DNA from 3 places in the Exiguobacterium sp. SH0S7 genome. Region 1 is predicted to be linked to each of the others. Evidence: riboswitches for the same ligand, from Rfam matches in the RefSeq annotation. Region 1 holds a riboswitch; each other region holds the start of a gene.
The links. A riboswitch is a leader RNA that binds a small molecule or an ion and turns the genes downstream of it on or off. The one in region 1 is predicted to bind thiamine pyrophosphate.
Positions count from the first base shown of each region.

Region 2: linked by a shared signal. The riboswitch ahead of tenA (thiaminase II) and the one ahead of thiT (energy-coupled thiamine transporter ThiT) in region 1 are both predicted to bind thiamine pyrophosphate.
Region 3: linked by a shared signal. The riboswitch ahead of thiW (energy coupling factor transporter S component ThiW) and the one ahead of thiT (energy-coupled thiamine transporter ThiT) in region 1 are both predicted to bind thiamine pyrophosphate.

Region 1 is NZ_SJVA01000002.1:151,015-155,187, reverse strand. Features, by position in the region: gene pknB (Stk1 family PASTA domain-containing Ser/Thr kinase) at 1-232, shown strand, start outside; gene rsgA (ribosome small subunit-dependent GTPase A) at 276-1,160, shown strand; gene rpe (ribulose-phosphate 3-epimerase) at 1,162-1,818, shown strand; TPP riboswitch at 1,838-1,937, shown strand; gene thiT (energy-coupled thiamine transporter ThiT) at 2,012-2,584, shown strand; gene EVJ22_RS04500 (thiamine diphosphokinase) at 2,584-3,171, shown strand; gene rpmB (50S ribosomal protein L28) at 3,228-3,416, opposite strand; gene EVJ22_RS04490 (Asp23/Gls24 family envelope stress response protein) at 3,669-4,031, shown strand; gene EVJ22_RS04485 (DAK2 domain-containing protein) at 4,054-4,173, shown strand, end outside.
Region 2 is NZ_SJVA01000004.1:61,507-65,679, forward strand. Features, by position in the region: gene pelG (exopolysaccharide Pel transporter PelG) at 1-1,196, shown strand, start outside; TPP riboswitch at 1,258-1,362, shown strand; gene tenA (thiaminase II) at 1,444-2,118, shown strand; gene thiM (hydroxyethylthiazole kinase) at 2,115-2,906, shown strand; gene thiD (bifunctional hydroxymethylpyrimidine kinase/phosphomethylpyrimidine kinase) at 2,903-3,733, shown strand; gene thiE (thiamine phosphate synthase) at 3,711-4,173, shown strand, end outside.
Region 3 is NZ_SJVA01000004.1:19,991-24,163, reverse strand. Features, by position in the region: gene EVJ22_RS08240 (ribonuclease FAU-1 family protein) at 1-22, opposite strand, end outside; gene EVJ22_RS08235 (hypothetical protein) at 232-978, shown strand; gene EVJ22_RS08230 (phosphotransferase family protein) at 979-1,947, opposite strand; gene EVJ22_RS08225 (hypothetical protein) at 1,992-2,312, shown strand; TPP riboswitch at 2,337-2,435, shown strand; gene thiW (energy coupling factor transporter S component ThiW) at 2,499-2,987, shown strand; gene EVJ22_RS08215 (GNAT family N-acetyltransferase) at 3,022-3,501, opposite strand; gene EVJ22_RS08210 (YcxB family protein) at 3,483-3,986, opposite strand; gene EVJ22_RS08205 (VOC family protein) at 4,080-4,173, shown strand, end outside.

The sequences.
Region 1 (4,173 bases):
AATCGAACCGCCGGCAGAGGGTGACGAGGCGGAACCGGTCGAAGTCGTCATTCGTACCGTCGATGCCCGTGGTGAGATCGAAGTGTTGCGTGATATGATCACAGAAACGACGACGTATTCCTATACGCTCGTCATTGCTCCGGACGAAGTCGGTACCGCGACGATTGAAGTCGAGGGTGAAGTCGTTCGGACCGATACGGTGACATACGCACAAGCAAAAGATTCACAATGAAGAGGTGGCGTGCGCGTCACCTCTTTTCTAAGGAGGAAACAGGATGAAAGGAACGATTATTCGCTTGCAAGGTGGATTTTATGATGTCATGACCGAAACGAAAGTTGAAATCAGATGTCGCGCCCGGGGAAACTTCCGGAACCGAAACATTTCGCCCGTCGTCGGGGACGACGTCGATATTCAAGACCAAGGGGACGGGACCGGCTACATCATGGCTGTCGATGAGCGGTCGAACCATCTCGTCCGTCCGCCGATCGCCAACATCGATCAGGCGTTTCTGCTCTTTTCCGTGAAAGAGCCGGCGTTCTCGTTTCATTTGCTTGACCGCTTTCTCATTTTGATCGAATCGAAGCAAGTTCACCCAATCATCGTGTTGACGAAGATGGACTTGTTGCTAGAAGCTGAAAAAGAAAAAATTAGTGCGGCGGCAGCGCTATACCGTTCGATCGGCTATCAAGTCATTGAGACGTCGACCGAAGACGGAGCTGGAATCGAGCTCATCCGCAGCGCGTTCAAAGACAAGACGAGCGTGTTCGCCGGACAGACCGGCGTCGGGAAGAGTTCGTTGCTGAACGCGGTCGCACCGGAGCTCGAACTCGCGACTGGTAAGATTTCGAAAGCGCTTGGCCGCGGGAAGCATACGACGCGTCACGTCACGCTCATCACACTCGCGGACGGGTTCGTCGCCGATACACCTGGATTCTCGAGTCTTGAGTTCCCGGAAGAACTTGAAGTCGAGGAGATGCGTTGGTGTTTCCCTGAATTCGTCTTGCGGCACGATGACTGTAAATTCCGTGGTTGCGCCCATTTGAACGAGCCGGGTTGTGCCGTCAAAGCGGCGGTCGAGGCCGGAGAAATCGCTTCCACCCGCTATGCGAACTATGTTACGTTTATGGAGGAATTAAAAGATAGACAACGGAGGTACTAACATGATTAAAATCGCACCATCGATCCTGTCGGCCGATTTTGCCAACCTTGAGGCAGAGGTCAAAGCGGTCCAAGAAGCAGGGGCCGATTACATTCATTTTGACGTCATGGACGGTCAGTTCGTGCCGAACATCTCGATTGGACTGCCGGTACTCAAAAGTTTGCGTGACAAGTCGGACATAGTATTAGACGTCCATTTGATGATCGACCAACCGGAACGGTTCGTCGAGGACTTCGTTCAAGCAGGCGCCGATATCGTCACGGTCCATGTCGAGGCGACAAACCATTTGCATCGCGTATTGCAACAAATCAAAGGAGCCGGCGCCAAGTGTGGTGTCGTCTTGAACCCACATACGCCGTTGTCATCAATCGAGCACGTGCTCGGTGATGTCGATATGGTGTTGCTCATGACCGTGAACCCTGGCTTTGGCGGCCAAGCGTTCATCGAAGCGGTCGTCCCGAAGATCGCGGCGCTCAGCGAGATGCGCCAAGCGCGTCGTCTCGACTTCGAGATCGAGATCGATGGCGGGGTAAATCCTGCGACGGCAAAACTTTGTATCGACGCAGGTGCCGACGTCCTCGTTGCCGGTTCAGCCATCTATAACGAACCGAGCTATAAAGACGCAATCGATAGCATTCGCAACGCGTCTCGTGTATAATCATCTATAGAACAACAAATATTGTCGCAAGGGGTGTCACATCTGTGGCTGAGAGGCATGAGCTAACCCTTTGAACCTGTTCCGTTCACACGGACGTAGGGATGTGGCGAAAATGCACGTTGCTACACGATAGCAGCATGGCGTTTACGTCATGCTGCTTTTTGTCGTTCACTCATATCAAGGAGGGAATAAGATGAAACAACGTTTAAAACTACAGGCGCTCATTGAAATCTCGCTGTTCGCCTCACTCGGACTGATCTTTGACATGCTCATCCCATATCGGTTGCCGCAAGGCGGAGCAGTCAGCTTGGCGATGCTACCGATTCTCGTGATGGCGTATCGCCACGGATTGAGAGGCGGACTCGCGACGGGCGCGCTCGTCGGGACGCTACAACTGTTATTTGGGGCCTATATCTTCACGCCGGTCCAATTTTTACTCGACTATACGGTCGCCTACGGCCTCGTCGGAGTCGCCGGCATCTTCGCCGGTCAAGTCAAACAGTCGGCAAAAGACGGCGCCAAGAAAACGCTCACGTTCTATTTGATTCTCGGGGCGTTGATCGGCTCGGCGCTCCGCTACGTTGCGCACGTCGTCTCCGGCATTGTCTTCTTCGCCGAGTATGCGGAAGGACCGGTCGTCTTGTACTCGCTCGGCTATAACTTGACGTATATGTTGCCGTCGTTCCTCGTCTCGGCGGTCGTGATCGTGCTCTTGTTCACGTCGGCGCCGCGCTTCGCGACGCTCGCGACACGGGACATCAGATAATGCGCGTCTTGATTGTGGCTGCGAGCCCGGAAGCGGTCCCTGATCTTCCTCGGAACGCCGATTACGTCATCGGTGTCGACGGCGGCTATCATACGCTGCTCGACCGTGGGATGAAGCCGGACCTGCTCGTCGGTGACTTTGATTCGTTCACAGGCACCGTGCCGGAGGAAGCTGTCCGTTATCCGTCTGAAAAAGACGTGACCGACCTTGAGATCGCCCTCGAGGCGGCACGAGGGAAAGGAGCGGACGTGATCGACGTGTACGGTGCACTCGGGGGCAGGCTCGATATGACGCTCAGTAACGTCGGTCTGCTCGAGGCGTACCCCGAGATGCGGTTGTTCGCAGACGGGCAAGAAGTCCGTCTCGTCGGAAAAGGGGACTATCGTCTCCCGCGTCGTCCTGACCATTACTTGTCGCTCGTACCTTGGAAACGGGCCTCGGTCTCGATTCGTGGCGTCAAGTACCCGCTCGAGAACCATGACGTCGTCAGCTATGAGGCGCTGACGATTTCAAACGAGTGGTCGGCAGAAGAGGCGGACTTGCTCGTTCACAGTGGCAACGTCTTGATTATGTATATAAAGAAGTAAACAAAAAAATCCCATCGGCGTATGCCGCTGGGATTTATTTCGTTCGTGTATGGTAATTATACGCGTTCAACGAGACCTGATTTAAGAGCGCGAGCTGAAACCCAAACTCGTTTAGGTTTACCGTCAACGAGAATGCGAACTTTTTGTACGTTTACACCCCAAGTACGTTTTGTCTTGTTGAGTGCGTGCGAACGGTTGTTACCTGACTTAGGTGACTTACCTGTTACGTAGCATTTACGTGCCATGCGTTTCCCCTCCTTTTTTATGTGGGTTCGTCCTAATAGACACTCGTTTATATTAGCATGGGTTTTTTCACGATGCAACTAGAAAATAACCGGATGACAAGAAAAAAACTTGACATTACGGATGAGGATTTTAATAATGAATGAGGGTTGCGGTTACAATTGACCGAGTTTAGGGGCATGTCCTTTTAATAACTAGGTACTTATTGTAGAATATACTGTAGGAATCATTCCGAATAAAGGAGGCTACTCCATATGGCAATTGAAATGAAGACAACATATGGCAATATTGATATCACGAACGACGTGGTCGCGACACTCGCGGGCGGTGCGGCGATGGAATGTTTCGGCGTCGTAGGAATGGCGTCACAAGCTCAACTGAAAGACGGGATCGCAGAACTGCTCAAACGTGAGAACTATGCGCGTGGCGTTGTCGTACGTCAAGATGGAGAAGACGTACATATCGATATGCACATCATCGTGAGCTACGGGACGAAAGTGTCAGAAGTCGCGTACAACGTGCAAAGTCGTGTGAAATACACGCTCGGTGAAACTTTAGGATTAAACGTTTCGTCGGTAAATATATTCGTACAAGGCGTTCGTCTGACGAATGACTGACGAGAACGAAGGAGGATTTGGTGTGGGGTTAAAACGTTTAGATGGATTGGTGTTTGCGCAAATGGTCGCAAACGGTGCAGCCAACTTGAGCCAAAATGCAGATTACGTGGATTCGCTTAACGTCTTCCCGGTCCCAGACGGC
Region 2 (4,173 bases), on a different contig from region 1:
TCACGCGATACGTGGCCGATTTATTTTATGAAAAGAAAGCCCATGAGATCTTTCCTGTCTTCACCGGCATGTTAAAAGTGACGATTCTCGCTGCCGTCGTCATGTATAGCGTGTTTTGGCTGATTTCACCGCTCAGTTTCGCCTATAAGCTCGTCCTGTTCGTCTTATTCATGACCATCAACGTCATCTGGGTCATGTTCTTGTTCTTGAGCGCCGCCAAATTTTATCAAGCGGTCGCTTACAGCTTCTTGCTAGGCGGGGTTATTTCAGTCGCGAGCGTCTATTTGATCAGTCGTCTCATGGTCAACCCATCGAGCCTCGAGCTTTTGTTTGGCTTTACCGTTGGGATGGTCGTGACGCTGTTCGGCCTATTCTTCGCGATGCTCCGAACGTTTCCGCTCAGGTATGCAACACGAGAGTTTTCATACTTCCGGTATTTTGATAAGTATCCGGACTTGTTCGCGATTGGTGTGTTATACGTGCTTGGGATCTGGGTGACCAACTTCATCATCTGGTTTGGTGAAGGGCGCATGGTGATTGCCGATTCGTTCGTGTTCAATCCGTATTACGACACGGCTGTGTTCTGGTCGTACTTGACGATCATCCCGACCCAGCTCTTGTTCGTCGTCGCTGTAGAGACAAGGTTTTACGAGCGCTACCGAACGTTTTACGGCTTGATCAATTATGGTGGGGCGTTACACCAAATTGAGAAGGCGAAGCAGACGATGACGACGGTGTTGAAAAATGAATTGATCCGACTTGGGCGAAGTCAAGGTGTTGTCACCTTGTTCGCGATCTTGATGGCGGGTGTGTTCGTCGGTTGGATCGGTGTCCCGGAAGAAGTCGGTCAAATTTTCCGGATGACGACGCTCGCCGCGTTCGCGAACGCGATGATTCTCGTACTGACGCTGCTCTTGCTTTATTTTGAGGACCGGCGTGGTGCGTTGTTCGTCAACCTCTCGTTCTTCACATTGAACGCCTTGTTCACGTTGTCGTTACTGTCACGCGGAATCGACTGGTACGGAGTCGGCTTTGCCATCAGCACGACGATCACGTTCTTCATTGCGGGACTACGCTTGATTTATTATATGGGGAAGGTCGATTATTACGTGTTTGCGGCCTCGAACCGTCGTAAGCTCGGGACAGAGCGGTTCTCACATTTTGGGACCGCGCTCAACCGTCGCTTCTCGCGTTAAAGGGTTTGCATTTTCCAAAAAGATTGATATGATGTGGTCGAAGATGACCAAATTTCATAATGTTTGCCACTAGGGGAGTCGCTTGACGCGGCTGAGATGGACAAGGTCCAGACCCTTTGAACCTGATCTAGTTCACGCTAGCGGAGGGAAGTGGGCGAAACGTCCTTTCTCACACTCTTTGTGTATGGCCGACGCCGCTTCCGTTATGGGAGGCGGCGTCTTTTTTCATACAAAGGAGGAGAATACGATGACATTTACCGCACACATCCGCCAAGAGGCCGACGCCTTGTTTGAGGCGAGTTTCCACCATCCGTTCGTCCGCGCGCTCGGAGACGGGACACTCGACGAGGCGAAGTTTCGGCATTACGTGATGCAAGACTCGTACTACTTGAATCAATTTTCGAAAGTACAGGCGAAGGGCGCTACACTTGCCCCGACGATGGAGCTGGCGAGCCGATTTTTGACGCACGCCCTCCATACGATCGAGGCGGAGCACGAGTTGCATCGGGACTTTTTTACGATGCTCAAGGTGAGTGACGTGGAGTGGGCGACGTTCGAACCAGCTCCGACGGCTTATGCATACGCGCTCCATATGCAACAAGCCGGCCCGACCCTCGGAGACGTGCTCGCGGCGATTCTTCCATGCTACTGGGTGTATTACGAGATCGGGGAGCGCTTGAAGGACGCAGAGCCAGACCATCCGATTTATTCTGTTTGGATTGCGACGTACGGTTCGGAATGGTTCCGTGAACTCGTCGAAGAGCAGATCGAGCGACTTGACGAATTGGCGGGACAAGCGACGGAGTCAGAACGGATGCGCTATCAGCAGCTGTTTTTGAAAAGTTGCTACTATGAGCTCGCGTTTTGGGAGATGGCCTGGACACTCGAATCGTGGGAACTGCCGCTTGAGGTGGGACGATGAGGCCGGATCTATGGGAAGCCGTCCGGTTGAAGCGACCGCTCGTCCATAACATTACGAACATCGTCGTCGCCAACTTCTCGGCCAACGGGTTGCTCGCCATCGGTGCGTCCCCGGTCATGGCCGATGCGATTGAAGAAGTGGCAGACATGGCGACCGTGAGCGATGCCCTCGTCTTGAACATCGGGACGCTTGACGCAATGACCGAGGCGACGATGATCCGTGCCGGACAAGCTGCGAATCAGTCGGGTCGTCCTGTCGTCCTAGACCCGGTCGGTGTCGGGGCGACGTCATTTCGCCGCGGTGTCGTTGAACGAATTTTGCGAGACGTCCGCGTCACGGTCATCCGTGGGAACGCCGGGGAAGTCGCCACGCTTGTCGATGCCGGTTGGACGACGAAAGGGGTCGACGCCGGAAGCGGCACACATCATCCGCAACAACTCGCCGAACGAGCAGCGAACCGATTTAGCTGTGTTGTCGCGATTACGGGGAGGACAGATTTCGTGAGCGATGGTACGGTCACGCTAGAAATTTTGGGCGGGCATCCGCTCATGACAGAGACCACAGGCACCGGCTGTCTACTCAGTGCGGTCGTCGGTGCGTTCCTTGCTGTTGAACCGGACGTGATGACGGCAACCTCGACCGCGCTCACCGGATATGCACGATGCGGCGAGTTGGCGAGTGAAGCAGCGACGGGTCCTGGGGATTTCCCGATCCACTTTCTCAACGCGCTCGCTACCATGACGTCAACTGACCTGCCGAGCGACCGAATCGAGGTGTTTGCGCGATGAGGCCTCAAGTCTTGACCATCGCCGGTTCGGACTCTGGCGGGGGAGCCGGAATCCAAGCCGATTTGAAAACGTTTCAAGAATTAGGCGTATTTGGCACGAGTGTCGTGACCGCGGTGACGGCTCAAAACACGCGTGGCGTGCACGGTGTCGAAGCCGTCTCCGCCGACCTCGTCGCACGCCAGCTCGATGCAGTCGGATCAGACTTTATCATCTCGGCGTGCAAGACCGGGATGCTGTTCAATCGTGAGTTGATTGACATCGTAGCTGACGCGCTCGAGCAGCATCGTTTTCAAAATGTCGTCGTCGATCCGGTCATGATCGCTAAAGGCGGTGCGACCTTGCTTGAACGGGACGCCGTCACCGCGCTACGGACGAGGCTGTTACCGATGGCGACGGTCGTCACACCAAATATCCCTGAAGCTGAAGTGTTGACCGGCTTGACGATTTGTACGTTCACTGATCGTCTGAAAGCAGCTGAGCGCTTGTTGTCTTACGGTGCAAACGTCGTCATGTTGAAAGGCGGTCATTTGGATGGTCCTCTCGCCGAAGACCTAGTCATGACGAAGACCGATACGTTTCGAATGGTGACGCCACGGTTGCTGACGAAAGATACGCACGGGACCGGTTGCACGTTTTCGGCTGCGCTAACAGCGGAGCTCGCGAACGGGCATACCGTTATGGAAGCCGCGCAGAAGGCGAAACAGTTCATCCATAGTGCCATCGCCCACGGATTGCAGATCGGCAGCGGGCATGGACCGACAAATCATTGGGCGTACAATAAGCACCCGAAGGAGGTGGTTTCCATTGAATCCATCGCCTATCGTTGAGCGGTTAAAGCTCTACTTCATTTGCGGCACGGCGGATACGTTTGATCTCGTTCAGACGGTCGAAACGGCGCTTCAATGTGGTGTGACATGTTTTCAATTTCGCGAAAAAGGTAAAGAGCCACTGTATGGGGATAAAAAAGAAGCGATGGCACGAGCGTTGCATACACTTTGTCGACAGTACAGTGTCCCGTTCATCGTCAACGATGACGTCGAGCTGGCAATCAAACTCGATGCGGACGGAGTTCATGTCGGACAAGAGGACGCAGCAGCCGAAGTCGTTCGTCGGCGAATCGGTTCAAAGAAGTGGCTCGGTGTCTCGGTCCACTCGATCGAGCAAGCCGCAACGGCTTCGAGATACGCCGATTATGTCGGAATTGGACCGATTCATCCGACTGTGTCGAAACAAGACGCGGCCGAAGTGAATGGAACGATGCTCATTC
Region 3 (4,173 bases), on a different contig from region 1:
TGGCAAATTTTCGTTTTGGCATCTCTCTCTCTCCTTTAGACCGGTTTCCTAAATGTGTTCGCCAAAAGTCGACATTTCCCTGTTCAATCGTACAGATTGTGTTGATTGAACCAGACGAGGTAGCGATTGCATTTGCCCTAGATGAGAAAGTATCCAGGTTCTCATCCTATTTCATACATGCTACGCTAATGTAAAATAGGGAAATAATGTAACTTACTAGGGGGTTGTTTTATGAAACGGTTAGGACTACTTGGCTTAAGCGCGTTCTTGCTGACAGGTTGTACCGATCAAGCCGAGCAACCAATCGTCTCTCCTGATATGAACGAACAAGATGAAGAAGCGACGATCGAATGGACACGAGAAGATTTCAAAGACGTCTTTGACCAACACGAGACTGCCCAAGACTTGTTAGCAGCGCTCGAAACCCAAGGGCTAACACCGTTCCGGGAGACGTTCGAACGCGTCGTCATCGCCGGGGACGGGATCCATCATACATACGCCGATATTTATCCGTTCAAGCTCGACGACGGCACGTACGCGACCGTCTATGAGAATGAAGACGGTGAGATCGCCAACGGTCCCGAGTCGGTCGCACCGCTCTTTTGGCAAGAAGAGTCGTTCACGCAATTCGTTGAGGAGATTGAGAAGCGCAAATACGGGACGAGTGCCCCCCCGACCGACGTCACATTGACGCAAGACGAGTTTCAATCGATTTACGACCGCCATGCCTACACGTCAGCGCTCATCGTCGAGCTCGACGAATGGGGAGTTCAAGTCGCACGCGACCCAATCGAGAACGTCATCATTGCCGGGAACGGCGTCAAGGAAGTGACGGCCGACTTGATCGTCTTTGAGATCGAAAACGGCTACGCCATCGTCTACGACCAAGACGGTGAGATTTTGAAAGCACCGGAGTCAATCGCCCAGCTGTTTTGGAACGAGACGGATTATGAAAACCTGCTCGAGAAGAATGAGTGATCACGTACCGCGACGTTTCAAGTCCCGATACTCGAGGAACAAGTTGAGCCATTGGGCCGGTTTATCGGCTGACTCGGACGGATCATACCGATAGTTGGTCACATATATATGCCACGACAGCGCCCGATATACGCAACCGAGCTCTTCAGCGATCAACAAATGGCGCCATAGCAAGTCCCGAGGCGCCACATCTTCCCACTCAGCCAAGTAGACGGTACGCATCTTCTGAATCTGTTCATACCAGGCGACTTCATCGTCTTCCGGCAACAAGTCGTAGAGCGCGTTCCAAAACACACGGACGCTGAAGAACGGATGGGTGACGGTCGCATCGCCCCAATCGAGAATACATAAGTCATCCGTCTGTTCGCGCCAAAAGATGTTGCCGCAATGTAAATCGCCGTGCTCGAGACTCATCGGCATACCCGTCGCGAGCTCGTCGCACATGGTGAGGAGTTCGTCTTGGAGCGCCAGCACCGCCTCTGCCTTATCTCGATCTAACCCCGTACATAACTCGGGTAAATACGTCCGTATCTCTTCTTTTAGACGAGCCGGACACCGGTCCGGGATGCCGTAGGCCAAAAGCGTATCCATGTAATTCGCTTCTTTTCTCTGTAGTTTCGCATATTGACGCACAGCCGCTTCGTACCGACTGTGCTTAGGGTATTCGCGAAGTGCATCCCCGCCGATGTCTCGCATAAGTAGCCAGTTGCGTGCCGCGTCAATGGCGATGACCTCCGGGACCAGTCCCGGATGCCGTTCGGCTAGATGCATCGACAGTTCGGCCTCGCCATCACTAATTGCTGTCACCGCCTTGGCGTAGTAACGGTCTGCTCCGTACTCTCCATACATCAAGTATGTCAAATCCGTATCTTTCACAACCCGCCACGTCACGCCTGGCACATGGCCATCGAGCCAGTGCTCGAACTGTTCACGGTAAGACTCGTCACGCCATGGGATCGCACTCCTCACTGACCTCACTTCCTTTCACCACACTTCGTTTAGGAGGAAATAATATGGACGTTGTCTATTATTCATACCCGGTTGATGCGTTACTCTATATGTATTTAGGTACGACGGCTGTCTTCAGCTTCATAATCGGTCTAGTCGTTCGCCGCGTGTCGAGGCGTCCAGATATCAGCTTTTGGACGACGATCGTGCTCAGCTTTGTCGGACTATGTCTTTCACTCGGCTGGTTCCGTAACGCCTCGGTCACCGTATTTATGGGTACACTCCCGTGGCTCATCAATCTCGTGTTTTCCCTGTTTTTATACGCCCTGTATAGCGGTATCATTTATTTCATCTTCCGACCGCGAAAAATTGAGGCAACAAAATAACGGTATGCTATACTCAAACCAATAAACGACCACTAGGGGAGCCTTCGGGCTGAGACGGCAACTGCCGGACCCTTCGAACCTGATCTGGCTCATACCAGCGTAGGGAAGTGGCTTGGATACGTCTGTCTGTCCACGCCACTTTTCCACTTGGAGAAGTGGCGTTTTCATTTTGAAAGGAGACACTTCATGCGTATTCAACAACTCACTTGGATGGCGATGCTCATCGCCATCGCCATCATCGGCTCCCTGTTCATCTCCATCCCGACCGGTGTCGCCCGGGCCTATCCGGTGCAACATATGGTGAACGTCATCGCCGCCGTCACCGTCAGTCCGATTGGTGCCGTCCTCGTCGCGTTCGTGACCGGACTCGTCCGTGTCATGACCGGGACCGGGTCGTTGCTCGCCTTCCCAGGTGGTATGATCGGCGCCTTGCTTGCCGGACTATTTTACGTGCGGACGAACCGGGTCGCTTTCGCTGCGCTCGGTGAAGTCATCGGGACGGGCGTCATTGCCTCGCTCATCGCCGTCCCGTACGCGAAAATCTTAATGGGTTCTGAGTTTGGGGCGCTGTTCTTCTTCCCGGCCTTCCTCGCCTCGAGCGTGACCGGAGCCATCCTCGGCTGGATCGTCTTGGCGCGGGTCAAACAGTTGCGTCCACTCACGGTGAAGCGATAATTGAACAACAACCACCAAAACAGGGACGGCCGACTTAGGAAGGCTGTCCCTGCTTCACGTGATACACCCAAATCTCTTCCCCGTTCGCTTCATCAATCAAGCCACTGTCCTCAAATCCGCCCTTCGCATAAAACCGTTTCGCTGGTTCGTTCGTCGGATGGAGACTGAGGATGATGTCATCGACATCAAATCGCTCTTGCATCCACTCAATCGCAAGTTGCAAAAATGTTGACCCGATGCCTTTCCCTTGCTCATCCATATCAATCATAAAGCGGTCGAGCCAGACGTAACGCTCCACCTTGTTCTCGGCCCCGACCATCATGAAGCCGACCGGTTGATTGTCTCGACAGAGCGCGTAGCACGTCCACGCGTACTTGACGTCGACGTCCATCTCGCGGAGCGATTCCGCGTTCGTTTCGATAAAGCGGGCCTGACCAGGTGCGACGGTCAAGGCGACGACCGCATCCAAGTTCGTCTCATCAATCGGTTGAATCGTCAACGCATCGGTAGCCATCGTTGTACCTCCTCCATGTCCTGCCCGCGTTTCGGCAAGATGTAGGCGCTGACCGACGAGTTATACAAATACACATAATCGGCTTCCTCGACGACTTCCTTGATGCCGCTCCATGAGACTTTCGTCTCCCCGAACGCATTTTTGTCACGAAGACCGTCTTCATCCAAATCCATCGTATGCGGGCCGATCATGCCTTCATTGCTTCGTTCTTGAATCATCCGCTTCGTTTGTTTTCGGATATGCCGTTCAAAATACTTCGGATAATACAGGAACCAGAGGAGGCTGATGACGCCATATACCCCAAACAGCCACCAGCTCGTATCTTGAAACAGTGTCGCGAACGTCAAAGCGCCACCACTTAAAATGATGACGGGCCCGATGATGCGCTGCAGGAATAGCATCCTCTTTCCTATCTTTGAACGTCTAATATGACTCAAGTTGAAGTGAATGTAGTCTTCTTCCGTCAATTCGTATTGGATTTCCATATGTATCCCTCCTCGGTGTCGTATACGTCTTCGTTCAAGAAAAGTTCCGCTTCAGGCTCCTATTCGCTAAAATAAAAGCAAAGGAGTGACACGATGAAACAAATCCACCATCTCTGTATCCAAACGCCCGACTATGCGGCGTCAAAGCAATTTTATGAAACGCTCGGTTTTGAGCTCGTCCAAGAGT